Regions from separate parts of the Janthinobacterium darwini genome, predicted to be linked through region 2. Evidence: predicted binding sites of a transcription regulator. Region 2 holds the regulator's gene; each other region holds the start of a gene.
What was found. The regulator FNR, encoded in region 2, switches genes on or off when oxygen is low (the NO sensors DNR and NnrR bind a similar motif). The targets are predictions, from matches to a motif close to TTGATNNNNATCAA.
Positions count from the first base shown of each region.

Region 1: a site for FNR is predicted at 2,623-2,636, ahead of nirK (copper-containing nitrite reductase). Genes of this name have one in related genera too.
Region 3: a site for FNR is predicted at 2,908-2,921, ahead of ACQ4WZ_RS10790 (lipid-binding SYLF domain-containing protein). Genes of this name have one in related genera too.

Region 1 covers NZ_JBNYXX010000002.1:184,761-190,442, forward strand. Annotated here, with positions in the region: gene ACQ4WZ_RS16310 (nitric-oxide reductase large subunit) at 1-344, opposite strand, end outside; gene ytfE (iron-sulfur cluster repair protein YtfE) at 359-1,036, opposite strand; gene nirK (copper-containing nitrite reductase) at 1,067-2,554, opposite strand; gene norR (nitric oxide reductase transcriptional regulator NorR) at 2,705-4,264, shown strand; gene ACQ4WZ_RS16330 (c-type cytochrome) at 4,419-4,760, opposite strand; gene ACQ4WZ_RS16335 (c-type cytochrome) at 4,775-5,104, opposite strand; gene ACQ4WZ_RS16340 (AAA family ATPase) at 5,338-5,682, shown strand, end outside.
Region 2 covers NZ_JBNYXX010000004.1:348,135-353,816, forward strand. Annotated here, with positions in the region: gene ACQ4WZ_RS22855 (response regulator) at 1-1,552, opposite strand, end outside; gene fnr (fumarate/nitrate reduction transcriptional regulator Fnr) at 1,792-2,550, shown strand; gene ACQ4WZ_RS22865 (FixH family protein) at 2,554-3,078, opposite strand; gene ccoG (cytochrome c oxidase accessory protein CcoG) at 3,133-4,515, opposite strand; gene ccoP (cytochrome-c oxidase, cbb3-type subunit III) at 4,520-5,440, opposite strand; gene ACQ4WZ_RS22880 (cbb3-type cytochrome oxidase subunit 3) at 5,433-5,645, opposite strand; gene ccoO (cytochrome-c oxidase, cbb3-type subunit II) at 5,647-5,682, opposite strand, start outside.
Region 3 covers NZ_JBNYXX010000001.1:2,344,182-2,349,863, forward strand. Annotated here, with positions in the region: gene ACQ4WZ_RS10770 (BON domain-containing protein) at 1-575, shown strand, start outside; gene ACQ4WZ_RS10775 (pyridoxamine 5'-phosphate oxidase family protein) at 984-1,454, shown strand; gene ACQ4WZ_RS10780 (hypothetical protein) at 1,626-1,994, shown strand; gene ACQ4WZ_RS10785 (SagB/ThcOx family dehydrogenase) at 2,031-2,675, opposite strand; gene ACQ4WZ_RS10790 (lipid-binding SYLF domain-containing protein) at 2,987-3,415, shown strand; gene ACQ4WZ_RS10795 (Crp/Fnr family transcriptional regulator) at 3,499-4,194, shown strand; gene ACQ4WZ_RS10800 (Crp/Fnr family transcriptional regulator) at 4,287-5,030, shown strand; gene ACQ4WZ_RS10805 (universal stress protein) at 5,101-5,544, shown strand; gene ACQ4WZ_RS10810 (hypothetical protein) at 5,586-5,682, opposite strand, start outside.

The DNA of each region.
Region 1 (5,682 bases), on a different contig from region 2:
GCGGGGCCGTCAAGCGCCGCGTACGTCTTGCCATGCTGCTCTTGCGCGGCCAGTTCCAGCCAGGCCGTCAGTTCGCGGTGCAGCCAATCGGCCGTCCAGTCGGGCGCCTGGTAAGCGCCGTGGCCCCAGATGGAACCCAGCTGCATGCCGCCGACGGATTGCCAGGCTGTCTGCCCATCGAGGATGCCCTCGCGGTCGAACAGTTGCCGGCCATCTTGCGCCAGCACTTGCGCGGGGATGGGCGGTGCCTGCCGGTAAACTTCGACACCGTAGTAGCCGAGCAGCGAAAACGTCACGATCAGCACACCGATCAGTGTAAACCAGAGTTTTTTGTAGGGACCCATGGGTCTTTCCTTTGTCAGTGCACCACGGCCGGCGCAAAGCGCTCGAACAGGATATTGTTTTCGGTATGAATGTGCGCCATCAAGTCTGCACGGAAGGTACGCAGGCCCGTGTACAGCGCGCGCCAGGTGGTGCAGGCGCCGGCCGGCGCGGTGATATCGTTCGTCATTGCCTCCATGGCGCGCAAGGCCACGCCATGGTCGTCATGCTCCATGCGCATCACGTTGATGGGCGCGCCGGCCCGGGGGCCATGGCCGCGCACGATCATGGGGAACAGCACGTCTTCTTCCTTGCGCATATGGCTTTCCAGCTCCTGCGCCATGGCCGACAGATGTTCTGCCAGCCCGTGCGGACAGTCGGCGCGGTCGCCATGCACCTGCTCGACCTTGCGTGCCAGGCGTATCAGCTCTGGCAGCTGCTCGCGGTGCACGGCGTGGTAGCGCGCCAGGATATGCTCCACCAGCTCGGTGGCCGGGGCTTCCTGCCAGTCACGCTCGCCACTGGTATCGGCGCGTGCTGCCAGCACTTGCAGTTCCTCGACGATGGGCGCCGCGTCCACGCCGGCCGCTTCGGCCGCCGCGCGCAGGGTCTTGTTGCCGCCGCAGCAAAAATCCAGGCGGTGGGCATCGAACAGGCGCGTGGCGCCAGGGATGCGGCGGGCCAGCTGGCCCAGGGATAGGTCGATCATTTCCATAACAGTTCCTTGATGATGAATGGGGGTGGTTTATTGCACGGCGCCCGCGTGGTAGACGCCCGGTACGGGCTCGCCCGTCACTTCCAGCACGCCAACGGCGCCCTTGCCGGCGCGCGACAGCGCATGGTCGACCAGCAGATAGCTGCCCGGGTGCTGTACCTTGAGTTCGACGATGGTCGCGCCGCCCGGTGCCACGAGGGTGGTTTGCACGTCGTGTTTCGGGCTGCTGATGGAGCCTTCGCTATATACCTTGTCGAAGATCTCGCCGATGATGTGGAAGGATGAAATCTTGTTCGGGCCGCCCACGCCGAAATAGATGCGCACCGTCTCGCCGACCTTCGCCTGCAATTTGTGCGTCTTGCTCAGGGCGCCTACTTCGCCATTGAAGACGTAATAGTCGGGCAGTTCATTGGCCATTTTTTCCAGGTTAGGTTCCTGGTGCACGGGCGCGCCGTGCGGACGGCCCGTGTACATTTCGCCCTGCATCACGTAATACTCGCGGTCCACTTTGGACAGGCCGCCTTCCGGTTCGACCAGGATCATGCCGTACATGCCGGCCGCGATATGCTGCGGCACCAGGGGCGTAGCGCAGTGGTACACATACAGGCCTGGATTGAGCGCCTTGAAGGTGACCGTTTTTTCCTGCCCTGGCGCCACCTGCGTATGCTGTCCGCCGCCATGGCCGCCCGTCACCGCGTGCAGGTCGATCGAGTGGATCATCTTGCTGTCCTTCGCATTGAACAGGGTCAGTTCCACCGTGTCGCCCACCTTGGCGCGCAGCATCGGACCGGGCACTTGCCGGTTGAAGGTCCAGTAAGTAAAACTGGTGCCGTCATCGAGCTTGCCCGGCAGCTCCACCGTCTCCATGCGGTACTTGAGCAACTGCGGCGCGCGCGCGCCGATGGCGGCCGGCACGGAGGCCGGGTTGGCCGCCACGCTGACAGCCGAGGGATCGGGACCGCGCATCGGCGACGGCGCGGGCGTGTACAGGGCCAGCGCGGCGGCCTGGCTGGACTCGTTGGCCGCGCTGCCGGTGCCAGCAGCCTTCGGTGCTCCGGCTTCGGCCTGCGACGTCCCGCTCACTTCCAGCTTGCCTTCCATGCCGATCTGGCGGTGGCCGGGGATCGAGCAGTAATAGGTGAACGTGCCGGCGCGCGTGACCTTGAAGCGCACGCTGGTGCTGCCGCTACTGGCGCTGAATTTGGCGGATGCCACGTTGAGTTCCGGGATCAGCAGATCGTGCTCGGCACCTTCGCCGCTTTTCAGCACCAGTTCGACCGTGTCGCCCACGTTCGCCGCCAGCACGGGATTGACCTGGCCCTTGGCATCGATGAATACCATCTTGCCGTCGACGATATTGGTTTGCAGTTCATAGCGCTTGAGCGCGGCGGCGGCAGAAGGTTTGGCCGCAGTAGCGGCAGCGCTGGCCGGCAGGCTCGCCTGTGCTTGCACGGACAGGGGCATGGCCAGGACGCAGACGGCGGCGGCAATGGCGCGGAGGGAGGGAGTCGTTTTCATCAAGCTTTCCTTGGTCTTGTATGCCGGTTCGGCACTCTTATCTAGGCAAACCGTGTGCCAGGAAAAACTTGTTTTAAATCAACGATTTGAAAAATGCAGGGTCGTAATGACCCATGTTTGCCGTGGTTCCTTGTACCCTGCATGGTACTTATGACCACCACCGCCGTCCACCTGCTGCTACTCACCGATCTGGTCGCCGACCTGCCCGTGGCCGTGCGCCTGCAGCGCCTGGTAGGCAGCCTGCGCGCGCACTTCGGCTGCGAGGCCGTGGCCTTGCTCAAGCTCGATGGCGAGCACCTGCGCCCCGTGGCGATGGCCGGCCTGGCCAGCGACGCGCTGGGACGCCGCTTCGCCGTCGCCGACCACCCGCGCCTGGCCTCCATCCTGCAGCGGCGCGGCGTGCTGTGCTTTCATCACGACAGCTCCCTGCCCGATCCCTACGATGGCCTGATCGCCGAGCGGGCGGGCGAGCCGCTGCCCGTGCACGACTGCATGGGCATGGCGCTGGACCTGGAAGGCGAACGCTGGGGCGTAATTACGCTCGACGCGTTACAGGTGGGCACCTTCGACGCGCGCGCGCAGCGCGACCTGGGCGAGCTGGCCTGCGCCATCGAAGCGGCCGTGCGCGTGACCCGCCTGGAGACGGAAATCCGCGCCCTGCGCCTGTCGGGCGGCACCATGCTGGCCGACGCGCAAGCGCCGCGCGAGGAACACGACTTCGTGGGCCAGAGCAGCGCCATCATGCAGCTGCTGCACGAGCTGCAGGTGGTCGCCGAATCGGACCTGCCCGTGCTGCTGCTGGGCGAGACGGGCGTCGGCAAGGAACTGTGTGCGCACCGCCTGCACCGGCTGTCGCGCCGCGCCGGCAAGCCCCTGATCCACGTCAATTGCGCGGCCTTGCCCGAATCCCTGGCAGAAAGCGAATTGTTCGGCCATGTGCGGGGCGCGTTTTCCGGTGCCGTCAGCGATCGGCCCGGGCGTTTCGAGGCGGCCGAAGGGGGCACCCTGTTTCTCGATGAAGTGGGAGAGTTGCCGCTGTCGATACAGGCCAAGCTGCTGCGCACCTTGCAAAATGGCGAAATCCAGCGCCTGGGCGCGGACCGGCCGCGCCGGGTCAACGTGCGGGTGATCGCCGCCACCAACCGCAGCCTGCGCGAGCATGTGCGCGACGGTTCGTTCCGCGCCGACCTGTATCACCGTTTGTCCGTGTATCCGGTGCAGATTCCGCCGCTGCGCGAGCGGGGCAATGACGTGCTGCTGCTGGCCGGCGGTTTCCTTGAGCTCAACCGCGCGCGCCTTGGCCTGCGCAGCCTGCGCCTGTCCGCCGCAGCGGAAAACGCCTTATGCCATTACCGCTGGCCGGGCAATGTGCGCGAACTCGAACATGTGATCAGCCGGGCCGCGCTGAAAGCGGTGATCCGCGGCGCGGACCGCAAGGACATCGTGACCCTGGAAACGGATATGCTCGACCTCGATGCGCTGGAGACGCCAGCCGGTACGGAGACGCTGCCCCCAGTGCCAGGCGCGTGCGGCACGCCGGCGGCGCCGCTGCTGTCCATGCATCAGATCGTGGAAGCGAGCCAGCGCCAGGCCATCCGGCAAGCGCTGCTCCTGCATCAGGATAACTGGGCCGCCGCCGCGCGCCAGCTGGGACTGGACTCCAGCAACTTGCACAAGCTGGCGCGCCGGGTGGGACTGAAGAACAACTAGGAAAACCTACTGCGCGTCGTGATTTGCGGCCGCCGATGCTCACTGCCTCGGCGTCACCGTACATTCACACAGCCACGCGTTTCGACCATAACTCAGCGCCGCTCGCTACGGTTTTGTCAGGTGTGAGAAAAACGAATGGATCCGGCGATACCGCTCAGCGGTGAATGACCAGGGTGGTCGGCAAGCTGTGCAGATAGGCGGCCAAGTCCTTGATGTCCTGGTTGCTCAGCGGTTTCACCTGGCCCGTCATGATGGCGTTATTGCGGCCATTGGCCTTGTCGCCCCGTTTATACGCCGTCAAGGCGTGTTCCAGGTAATCCTTGTGCTGGCCCGCCAGTTTTGGGTACGACGGATCGATGGGCGAGCCGTAATCCTTGCCGTGGCAGGTGGCGCAGCTGTATTTTTCGGCCAAAGCCTTGCCCGTGTTGATATTGCCGGCGGCGCTGGCGCCGAACGAGACAGTGGCGCATACGAGGGCGGCGAGTAGTGTTTTCATCATCTGGCTGATCCTCAGTTCGGCTTGGCTTGTTGCGCATAATACGCGGCGACATCGGCGATATCCTGGTCGGACAGGCTGCTGGCGATGCCCTTCATGCTCGGGTGCTTGCGGTCGCCCTTCTTGTAGGCTTGCAGCGCATTCTCGATATATTTTGCCGGCTGGCCACCGATCATCGGCACCTGGAACACTTCGGGGAAGGTCGCCTTGTAACCGGGAATGCCGTGGCAGCCGATACACATTTCCACCTTGGCAGGGGCTGCCTTGGCGTTTCCTACAATGTCAGCCGCTGTGACGGCATTTGCTATGCCGGCAAGCACGAGAAGTGCAAATATTTTTTTCATAGTGGCAATGTGAACAAAGGTAATCGGAGAAACGCCAGAGCTGGTTTTTATTGATCTTATGTGTTGACAATTAAGGTTGACAATTAATCTGCTGCTTGCCGATTCTAGCCAAGATATTCTTGCAAGTCCACCTATAAAACCCGCATTGTAGGCAGGCAGGCACAGCCCGTCCGCGTGGCGGTGCGCCACAGTTCTGTTTATACTCTCCATTTCCCTACTTTGGCAGACCGCTCATGCAAGCACAGCACACCCAGCAAGGCCAACGCTTCGAAGGTTCCGACAGCTATGTTGCCACCGCCGACCTGAAACTGGCCGTGAACGCGGCGCTGACCCTGCAGCGCCCGCTGCTGATCAAGGGCGAACCGGGTACGGGAAAGACCATGCTGGCAGAAGAAGTGGCCGCCGCGCTGAACATGCCGCTGATGCAATGGCATATCAAATCGACTACCAAGGCGCAGCAGGGCCTGTACGAATACGACGCCGTTTCGCGCCTGCGCGATTCCCAGTTGGGCGACGAGCGCGTGCGCGACATCCAGAACTACATCGTCAAGGGCGTGCTGTGGCAGGCATTCACGGCG
Region 2 (5,682 bases):
CGCCGCTCTCGGTGAACTTGATGGCATTGCCGGCCAGGTTGACGAGGATTTGCTGCAGGCGCTGGGCGTCGCCCACGAGGCGCCGCGGCACGTCGGGCTCGACAGCGATGGCCAGTTCCAGCTCCTTCTCGCCCGCATTCATCGTCATCGTCGTGGCCAGGGTATTCATGACTTCGTCAAGGTCGAACTCGACGGGCGACAATTCCATGCGGCGCGCTTCGATCTTCGAATAATCGAGCACGTCGTTGAGGATGCCCAGCAGCGACTGGCCCGCCACGCGCACCATGGTCAGATACTTGCGCTGTTCCGTGTCGAGCCTGGTATTGCCCAGCAAATAGACCATGCCCAGCACGGCATTGAGGGGCGTGCGGATTTCATGGCTCATGTTGGCCACGAAGTCGCTCTTCGCCCGGTTGGCCGCCTCGGCCCGGTCGCGCTCCAGTTCCAGTTCCGCCGCGCGCGATTCGAGTTCCTGCTGCAGGCGGTCGCGTTCGCACATCAGGCCGTTGAACGCCTCCGTCAGTTCGCCGATCTCGTCGCGCTGCTGCACTGGCACGGGCGTGAAGCGGCTGCCGCTGGTGCGCAGGGCCAGCAGGGTATCGCGCAGGCGCACCAGCGGCGACAGCAGGCGCACGGTAACCCAGCCCAGAACAAAAGCGGCCAGCAGCGAAGCGAGGATGCTCCACAGCACCAGCCGGTACAGCACGCCATCAAACGGTTCGAAGGCGTCCTCGATGGGTAGCGAGGCGGCCAGCAGCCAGTTCACCGATTTCAGGCGCTTGAAGCTGTTGACGGCCGTGATGCCGCGGCTGTTGGTGCTGACCATGCTGCCTTCGCCATCGTCCTTCAGCATCTGGGTGGTCGTCAGGTTGGCGTTCGGCTGGCGCGGCTGCAGCAAACGGCTGGTATCGGGGTGCAGCACGTAGCGCGGCACGGCGCCGCGCGTGAGAATGAAGTAATAGCCGCTCTTGCCGATCTTTTCCGAGCGCAGGCGCCCCAGCAGGTTGTCCTTGTACAGGCGCAGCACGCCGATCACCACACCGGCCACCTGGCCATCGGCGGTGAGCACGGGCGCCACCATCTGCACGATGGGCATGCCGCTCGATTTGCCCAGCATCGGCTCGGTGATCATGGGCTGGCGTGTGCGCAGGACGGTCTGGAAATACTCGCGCTCGGCAACATTGATGCCGGCGCGGCCCGTGACCAGCGGCATGTCGGCCACGATGGCGCCTTGCGCATCGAGCACCAGCACGTCGTCGAACAGCACCAGCATCGAGCGGCGCGAATAGTATTCGCGCAGCTTGGCGGGTTGGGCGATCAATTCCGGCGGCTGCTGCCTGGCCGTCAGGGTGACGATTTGCAGCAGCATGCCCAGCTTGTCGTCGAGCTCGGCGGCGGTGCGGGTGATCAGGGCAGATTGCTGGCTCAGCAGTACTCGCGTGAAGTCAGCGCGCATGTGCTGCAACTGGATCATGGTGACCAGTGCGATCATGGCGATCGAGGTCAGGCTGGTGGCCAAGGCGACTTTTGCTTTGATGCCGAGAGGCTTCATGATTTCCTTTTCAGTACCGGGCGGCACAGGCGGCAGATAATGCTGTCAGGAATTTTCCTATCAATACATCAACTTGGCAAGCGGTGCCGCGCAAATTGCCCTCGCTGCAAGGGCTTTTGACGATGTTGCCATATAATTAAAGTCAGAACGTCGTTTATTCAGCGCAATTGGGGTGAAATTGGCACACGGCAACCGTGTATGCAGTAAACTCGGTATTGCATTTTCTAAAAGGTACCGACATGACTGAAGCGCTCCTCACTCCCACCTTGCCCACAGTGACCGTGGAAGCGTTGCGTGCGCGATGCTCGACCTGCAGCATGCATCAATTGTGCCTGCCGATGGGCCTCGATGTGGGCGACATGGACAGGCTGGATCAGATCATCGGCCGCCGCCGCAAGATCGTGCGCGGCGCCTCGCTGTTCCGCATCGGCGACTCGTTCCAGAACCTGTACGCGATCCGCCTGGGGCACTTCAAGACGTACCAGATCAATCCGGGTGGCGAAGAGCAGGTGACGGGCTTCCAGATGGCAGGAGAACTGCTGGGCATGGACGCCATCAGCGCCGACCGCCACCACTGTAATGCGGTAGCGCTGGAAGATAGCGAAGTGTGTGAAATCCCGTTTTCCAGCCTGGAACAATTGCTGGGCAGTATGCCTACCCTGCTGCGCCATTTCCACCGGATGATGAGCCAGGAAATCACGCGCGAGCAAAGCGTCATGCTGTTGCTGGGCAATATGCAGGCGACGCAGCGCTTTGCCGCCTTCATCGTCAACCTGGCCTCGCGCTATGAGGCGCGCGGCTATTCGGGCAGCAATTTCCAGCTGCGCATGTCGCGCGAGGAAATCGGCAACTACCTGGGCCTGACCATCGAAAGCGTCAGCCGCTTATTGTCCAAATTCAAGAAGGAAGGCTGGCTGCGCGTCTCCAACCGCGAGATCGAGATCTTGCAGCCGGCCAAGTTGAAGGCCATTACGGCCGGTACGGACGTCTGCAAGTAAGTCTTACAGCTCTTCATCCGCGTGCAGCGCGATGCTGCGCTGCAGCGGCCAGGTCCAGATGCCGGACAGGCGCCACTCGCGTTTGTCGTTTTCCACCAGCACTTGCCAGCGGCTGCGCTCGAGCATCGGCAGCGCTACCGAGAAGTTGCCGGCCGCATCGGGCTGCACCAGCAGCTTGATATCTTTTTCCGGCAAGGTCGCATGCGCCAGATGCAGCTGCAGCGGACCCTGGTAAGCCTTGCCGAAGCTGTGCACGGAACCACTGAGGCGCGCTGACGCCACGTCATACGACAGGCTGGTATCCATCGCCAGGTCGCTGGCGACAGTATCGCGCCGCAAGTCCTGGTTGATCGCCTTTCCCTGCTTGTAGTAATCGCCCACCACCAGCGCATCAGGCTGCGTAAACGCGATATAGCCCATGAAGCTGCCGACGACCACGGACAGGCCGGGACCGATCATCAGCAGCCATGGCCAGCGATGCTTGTACCACGGGGCAACGGGGGCTTGCAGCTTGAGACTGTCGGACATGATATTTCTCCTGTTTAATCGGCCAATCCCCATCCGGGGACTGGCCTTCCTACATTAGCGCGGTACGATGAATACCGCGCTTTCACGCACATGCAACGATGGGTCGTCCAGCGAGTGCAATTCGATCGCAATCTTGTTCGAGCCCTTCTCGCCCACGCCGTGCGGCACGCGCAGGCGGATCGGCCAGCCCAGCGTTTCCGTCGGCTGCAAGGTCACTTCTTCGCGCGTCAGCAAGGTCAGGCCCGGCAAGCCGGAAGCGCTGATTTTAAAATGCTGGGTTTGCTCCGAGGTGTTCATGATCTGCAAGCGGTAAACGTTTTCGATCATGCCGTCTTCCACTTCGCGTCCCATCGAACCGCGGTCGCGGATCACGTCCATTTTCAGGGGCGTGCGCAGGGCCAGCGAAGTACACACGGCGATGATGATCAGGGCCAGGATGGAAGTGTAGATCAGCACGCGCGGGCGCATGGCGCGCTGGCGGATCTGCTTCGAACTGAAGTTGTTTTCCATCGCATGGTCGGTACTGTAGCGTACCAGTCCCCGCGGCCGGTCGACCTTGTCCATCACGCTGTTGCAGGCGTCGACGCAGGCGGCGCAGCCGATGCATTCATACTGCAGGCCGTTGCGGATATCGATGCCGGTCGGACACACTTGTACGCACAGGGTGCAGTCGATGCAGTCGCCCAGCTTGTCGTTGTTGCCGGCCTTCTTGCTGATGGCGCCACGCGGTTCGCCGCGCTTGGCATCGTAAGTGATGATCAGGGTGTCCTGGTCGAACATGGCGCTCTGGAAGCGCGCGTAGGGGCACATGTATTTGCACACCTGCTCGCGCAGCCAGCCTGCGTTGCCGTAGGTTGCCAGGCTGTAGAACAAGACCCAGAACCATTCCCAGGGACCGAAATTGAGGGTGGTCACCTCGCGCGCCAGTTCCTTGATCGGCGTGAAATAGCCGACAAAGGTAAAGCCCGTCCACAGGGCGATGGCGCCCCATGCCAGGTGCTTGGCCGTTTTCTTGAAAGCCTTGCGCACGGAGGGTCCCTGCTTGTCGAGGGCCATGCGCGCGCTGCGCGTGCCCTCGATGCGGCGTTCGACCCACAGGAAGATTTCCGTGTATACCGTTTGCGGGCAAGAGAACCCGCACCACACCCGCCCGGCGATGGCCGTGACGAGGAACAACAAATACGCACAGATGATCAGCAGGGCCGCCAGATAGATGAAATCCTGGGGCCACAGCACGACGCCGAAAATGTAGAACTTGCGCGTGGTCAAATCGAACAGCAGGGCTTGCCTGCCATTCCAGGTCAACCACGGCAAGCCGTAGAACGCCAGCTGGGTAAGCCATACGCATACCCATCGCCAGGTAGCGTAGCGTCCTTTGGCCTCGCGAGGGTAGATTTGCTCGCGGGCCGCATACATCTTGATGACTTGAGGTTCCATTACGTCATTTCACGGGCGTCTGGGGATTCGACAGGCTCCAGACATACGCCGACAGCACGTGTACCTTGGACTCGCCGAGGAAATCGCTGAAGGCCGGCATGGTGTTGTTGCGTCCCTTGCGGATGGTTTCCATGATGGTATCGGCACTGCCGCCATACAGCCAGATCTTGTCCGTCAGGTTAGGCGAACCGAGCATCTGGTTACCCTTCGCATCGGCGCCGTGACAGGCCATGCAGGCGCCGAACTTGGCCTTGCCCAGCACGGATTTGACGGGGTCCGAGGTCGAGCCGGATAGGCTCAGCACATAATGGGCCACGTTCTCGACATCCTTTTCGGAGCCCAGGGCGGCGCCCATCGGTGGCATTTGCCCATTGCGGCCATGCATGATAGTGGTCTTGATGATGTCGGGCTCACCGCCATACAGCCAGTCCTTGTCGGTCAGGTTGGGGAAGCCCTTGTTGCCGCGCGCATCCGAACCGTGGCATTGCGCGCAGTAGGTCAGGAACAAACGCTGGCCGATGGCATGCGCCTGCGGATCGGCGGCCACCGTCTTCAAGTCCTGGCTCAGGTACTTGTTGAACAGGGGGCCGTAGTCGGCTTCCGCCTTCTTCAGCTCTTCCTCGTACTGGCCCGTTGATTTCCAGCCCAGGCTGCCGGCATAGTTGCCCAGGCCCGGGTACAGGAACAGATACGCCAGCGCGAAGACGATGGTGATGTAGAACAACCACATCCACCAGCGCGGCATCGGCGTATTGAGTTCCTTCAAGTCCTCGTCCCAGACGTGGCCCGTGGTGCCGTCGGCAGGCGCGCCGTCGACCACTTTGATTTTCGACTGCGAGTACAGCAGCACGCCGCAGCCGATGATGCCCAGCAAGGACAGCACGATGATGTAGATATTCCAGAAGCCATTGGTAAAGTCAGCCATGGTTGCGCTCCCCTTGTGCCGGCACAGGCATGGATACCGGCGCTGCCGGATAGTCGAGCGCCTCGTCGTCGAACGGCAGGCGCGCCGCCGCGTCGAAGTCGCTATTGCTGCGGCTGAAAGTCCACCACAGGATGCCTACGAACGTCGTAAAGGAAACCACCGTCATGACGCTGCTGGCGCTGTCAAACAGGTTTTCGATTGCCATGCTAATTCCTTGTTTTGATTAATGTACCGAGGCCTTG
Region 3 (5,682 bases), on a different contig from region 2:
GCCACATCGGCGTCTCGGTCAACGACCGTGTCGTCACGCTGTCGGGCTTTGTGCATGCCTACAGCCACAAGCTGCACGCCGAGCGCGACGCGCAATGCCTCGCTGGCGTGCTGGGCGTGGCCAATGACATCGAGGTGCGCCCCCACTCGCGGCTGGACGCGGAAATTGCCCACGATGCCATCGCCGCCATCGCGCTGCAACTGCCCGTGTCGTCAAAAACGATCAAGGTCATCGTCGAGCATGGCCATGTCAGGCTGGAAGGCACGGTTGACTGGAACTACCAGCGCGAGCACGCCCAGCTGGCACTGCGCCATGTCCATGGCATACGCAGCATCAAGAGCGCCATCGATATCAGCCACAAGGCCATCCCGGCCGATATCAAGGCGCGCATCCAGGCAGCCCTCAAGCGCAGCGCCCTGATCGAGGCCAGCGGCATCAAGGTCGAGGCGGATGGCGATGCGGTCATCCTGAGCGGCAAGGTACGTTCCTGGACTGAACGCGACGAGGTCGAGCGCGCGGCCTGGATGGCGCCTGGCATCACTGCCGTCACGAACCAGCTTCAGGTTGGCAACTGAAGCGTCCGCCCATATGGGTGGGACACCGGCATCGAGGATTCGGCAGCCCTTCAGTGCGCATGGCGCTACGGTTTCCCGCTGCCGCCCATCGTGTCCCGGCTCCTGCTCCAGCTGCTCGATACGCGCCTGCCGTTTGCGATTACGCTGAGTCATGGCTGCCGCACCTTGATGTAGTTTGAGCAGCATGTTCGCGCTGCCACCCGTCCACTGTAGCGCGTCGCGATAACGTTGCCTTCCTGGTACTTTTAGACATATCACATTAACGCTACAAAGTCGCTGGCGTCTGCGGCACGCCGGCCGGGCAACATCGCAGGCACATGATCTGGCGCCTTGCCAAACACCGTGCAACTTACTACTATCAAAGTCCGGGCCCAGTGCGCCCACCGTGCATTGCGTCAAGGAGCCATCATGATGCCGCTGGACTCATCCCATCGCCAGTTCATTGCCGATGTACTCGCAGCCACGCCGGACATGGCCCTGGCCACCGTGCGTCCGGATGGCTATCCTCAGACGACGGTGGTCAGTTACGTGCACGACGACCTGACGCTGTATTGCAGCATCGGCCTGAACAGCCAGAAAGCGCATAATATCCGGCAGCACGACAAGGTTTCTCTGGCCATTACGCCCCCGTACCATGACTGGCAGCATATCCGCGGCCTTTCCATGGCGGGCACGGCAGCCCTGGTCGACAATGCCAGCGAAAACGAGCAGGTGGCCGACCTGATGCTGTTTCGCTTTCCCCAGCTGCGCGACGTCATGGGGGCCAGCACGGCCGCGCCGTGGCCTGGCCTCGTCTTCCTGCGCATCAAGCCAAGCGTCATTTCCTTGCTGAACTATGAACTGGGGTTCGGCCACACCGAATTATTTGCTGTCAGCTGATACATGGCGCGTCACCGGCTTTGCGCCTGGGGCATGGCAGATTAATGTCGCGCTTGATACGCATCAATTCACCGCCTTCCGCTGCGGATGCCGGCTACTACACTGACGTCATCACTGCGTTTCCCGCAGCAAACCCTGCGTGCCGCGACACGCCTACGCCGGAGAGCCAACATGCCCGACATCAACATCAACTTTGCCAAGCTGCTCACTTCGGGCAGCAGCAGCTTGCTCGATCACTACCATGCGATGGCGGAGCACACACTCGACAATGGCGCAGACGCCGCGCGCCTGACACTGCATTACCTGCAAGACTTGTCACAGGAAAACATGAACACGCTGCTCCAGCGCGTGCAAGAGAAAGGCGTCGCCCACCTGTACGAGTTCGATGCTGCCAGTTTACAAGCGCAATGCACACTGGGCGATGATTACCGCGTGAATCTGTTCGCCATCCTGCTGGACATGCAACGCACCTTGGTGGAAGGCGGCAGTTCGGCCCTCTATGACGGCTACAAGCAGTGGCAGAAAATCGGCTCGTCCTAGTCAGGTGCCGCATGCCCTCCCCAGCCGCCCCGACACTCAGGAGTAGCGCGGTGGCGCCGCGACAGCCAGCGGATGGCCAAGCGATTGCGCCAGCATCACGTGGTGTCCATCCGCCAAGCCCATGGCCGCGGCCAGCTCTCCCTGGTCGAACCAGCCACGCGATACCACCGCCAGGCCCTCGGCGGCGCAAAACAGGTACACGTTCTGGCTGATGTGACCGGCGTCGAGGGCGGCAAACAGCAACTGCCTGGCCTGCTCCTCGGGCGGCATCCGCGACAAATTGGCGACATACAGCAGGTTGACGGGCGCCGTCGCCACGAAATCCTGCTTCCCCGTCACGGCCCGGATATCGACAGTGCTCAGTTGCCGCAGTGATGGCGCCACCGGATCATATCGGTACAGGCCGCTGGACATGGCGACATAAATCTCAATTTCCTGCGCATTGCAAACGGATGGCGCCGTTCGATGGCCCGTGCTGGGGCGGTTGCAGCCATCGGCGGCCCACAGCAGGCGCGAGAGCCGGTACCAGGACAGCTCGTGCTCGCTGAATTCGCGCTGCGACTGGCGCAATTTCAACACCTCGATGAGGGCCATGCCCAGGGCACTGATATCGGCATCGAGTTCGAACGTACCCGGCCCCATCAACGGCAAAGGTTCGCTTGTCAGTGCATTTTTCTTCACTTCCCCTCCATTACCTGAAAATCGGCTGGCCAAGCTCCCGTCGCCGTATCGCCGGGCGTTCGCGGGCAGCGGCAACCGTGTACCCAAGCTCACTATAAAGGGTGAATTTCCACTTGTCTGTCCGAACAATGATCGATATCAAGAGCGACGGTAATCGGCAGACGCAGGCCTGGCCCGGGTGACAGCCATCGCGGATGGCACAGGGGCTGCACAACACTATTCAAGCGCGGTATTGATACAGATCATGGCAAGCGGTGGCTGCCTGCCTGTAGTGTGAAAGGCAGTTGCCCCCCTAAAACAGGAGTAAGGCCATGATTGCCCATATAAAACCGCTTGGCAGCGTGCTGTGCGGCATCCTGCTCGCTTGCGTTCCCATGCTCGCCCTAACCCAGCCGAAGGATGGACTTGCGTCCGACCAGGAAATCGCAAGAGTGCAGTTGCAAGCGACGGCAAATGAGCATGTCGACAACGCGCGCACTGCTGTGGCCTTGCTGGAAAAGGATACGCTGATGACGGAAGCGCTGCGCTGGTCGAAAGGGGTCTTCATACTGCCCTCCTGCCGCCGCGCCACGCTGGCCTTCGGCGCCAGCGGCGGCACCGGTGTACTGCTGCGCAAGCGGGAGAATGGCAGCTGGAGCGCTCCCGCCTTCTTCAAACTGGGCACAGGGCTGCAGACCGGCGTGGAAGCGGGGCCATTCGTGTCCCTGTCGCTCAACGACTGCGCAATGCCGGACCGCTAGCGGCGGGAGCATGAGGCGATGGTTTCCCTGACTATCTTAGTGCACAGGCGGCTGGTTCGCGCGCCCTGGCAAGCGAGGACGTAATGCACAATGACACTACACCTGCCGCTCGCGGGTTTCCCGATCACATCGCCGGTGGGCAGCGCCAGTGGATCAGGCGCAATACCAGCCTGTATCGTTCTGGAGATCGCGTCACCGATTGCGTGTTTTTCATACACGCCGGCAGTTTCAAGCACTATCGTACGGATGAGACGGGGGCAAGGAAAATCACCTGTTTCCCTGCCCGCGGGGATTTCCTTGCGCTCGACAGTATCGGGCTTGACTGGCATCCCTGTACCGCCGTGGCGCTGGAAGACAGCGAAGTGTATGTGATCAGCTACGCCATATTGCGCCAGCAGCAGACCATATTGCACCACCTGCTCGCATTGAGCATCCGGGAAATGCGCGCAGGCACAGTGCAAATGCATCAGGCCACGGCCGAGCAGCGACTGGCCGCTTTTCTGCTTGAGCGGGCCAGGCACACCCGCCAGGAGGGCACGCCGCCATGCTATCGCTTGCCCATGTCGCGTTGCGACATAGGCAACTACCTGCACCTGTCGCCGGAGAGCGTCAGCAGGGTTATGCATCACTTCAAGCAAGCCGGCCTCATTTTGCTGGAAAACCGCTATATCGCGCTCCTTGATGCCGGCGCAATGGAAACGATCGCCACTGCCGCGCACCCCGCTTCACCCCATGCTGCCCGCTCCCCCTTTGCCATCAGCCACTCTTCGACGAGCTAATCATGTACGAGACCTCCAGTTCCGCCAGCGATGCGGCCTCTCCTCTTCCATGCTCCGAGTGCAGCACGCGCGGCGTATGCTTGCCAGCAGACATGAACGACGCGGACTGCGGCAGGGTCAGTGGCCTGGTGCTGCAGCAGCATCACCTGGTGCGGGGCGATGCCTTGCAAGGTGTCAATGAACCGGTGCGCGGTCGCTGGTATGCCATTCGCAGTGGCCAGTTCAAGTCCTTTCAGGCAGACCAGCATGGAAAACCCTGTATTACCAGGTTCGCCAGTGAAGGAGACCTGCTGGGACTCGACAGTCTCGACCTCGATCGCTACACCGACTCAACGACGGCGCTCTGCGACAGCACAGTGTGCGAGTTTTCCTATCCCCAACTCATTGAAGCGGCGCGGCACTTTCCTGGACTTGCGCGTTCGCTGGAATGGCGGCTGAGCAAGCAATTGGGGCAACAGCAGGAGCTGGGCCTGCTGGTCCGGTGTGATTATGCGGAACAGAAATTCGCGCAGTTCCTGTCGCACCAGGCCTGGAAAGGCGGCGACCAGAACGATCACGTGCCTCAATTGCACCTTGCCTTGTCGCGCAAGGAGATTGCCGACTATCTTGACCTGACGCATGCCACCGTCACGCGCATGATCTCGCACCTGCAGGAGCTCGGCATCATCTCCGTCAGATATCGCCAGCTTCGCCTGCTCGACCGCCCTGCCCTGCATCAGATTGCCGCAGGGCAGCATCCTGCATCGAAAGGAAGTGCGAGTACGGCAAGCGACAATACCGACCATCACCCGGCATGGCAGCCCATGCCAGGCATACATTTGCTGTCGCCAGAATGATCAGGATCATGGTTACTCTGCATTATCAACGTCACACTGGACGCACCACAACAAGTTTGAGGAGAGCACCATGTTCAAGCACATACTGGTTCCAACGGATGGTTCGCCCGCCTCGAGGCCTGCGCTGCTGTCGGCCATCGCGCTGGCGCGCTCGTGCGGCGCGCGCATTACCGCGCTGCATGTGGTACCGGATTTTCACGTCCTCAGCCATGATACGGAGATGCTGGAGGCGACCCGCACAACTTATCTGGACGAAAGCATGGAGAACGGCAAGAGAGTGCTCGATTTCGTCTGCGGGCAGGCGCGCGAAGCCGGTGTCGAGTGTGGCACCTTCCTGACGCGCTCCGATCACCCCCACGAAAAAATACTCGAGACGGCCGAGGCAAACGGCTGCGACCTGATCGCCATGGGGACGCATAGCAAATTCGGCTTGAAAGGCGTGCTGCTGGGCAGCGAAACACACAAAGTCCTCGTGCACAGCCCTCTGCCGGTGCTGGTCTTTCGTGCCGCCTGAGCACGCGCGGAAGCCTGGTCCAGCGCCGGCCAGACCGGCGCCTACCCCGCCTCGCCGATCGTGACGAGATTATCCTGCGCCTGTGCATAGGCAAGCGCATACGCGAGTTCGCCGGGGGAGCCTGCGTGCAAGGTAAAC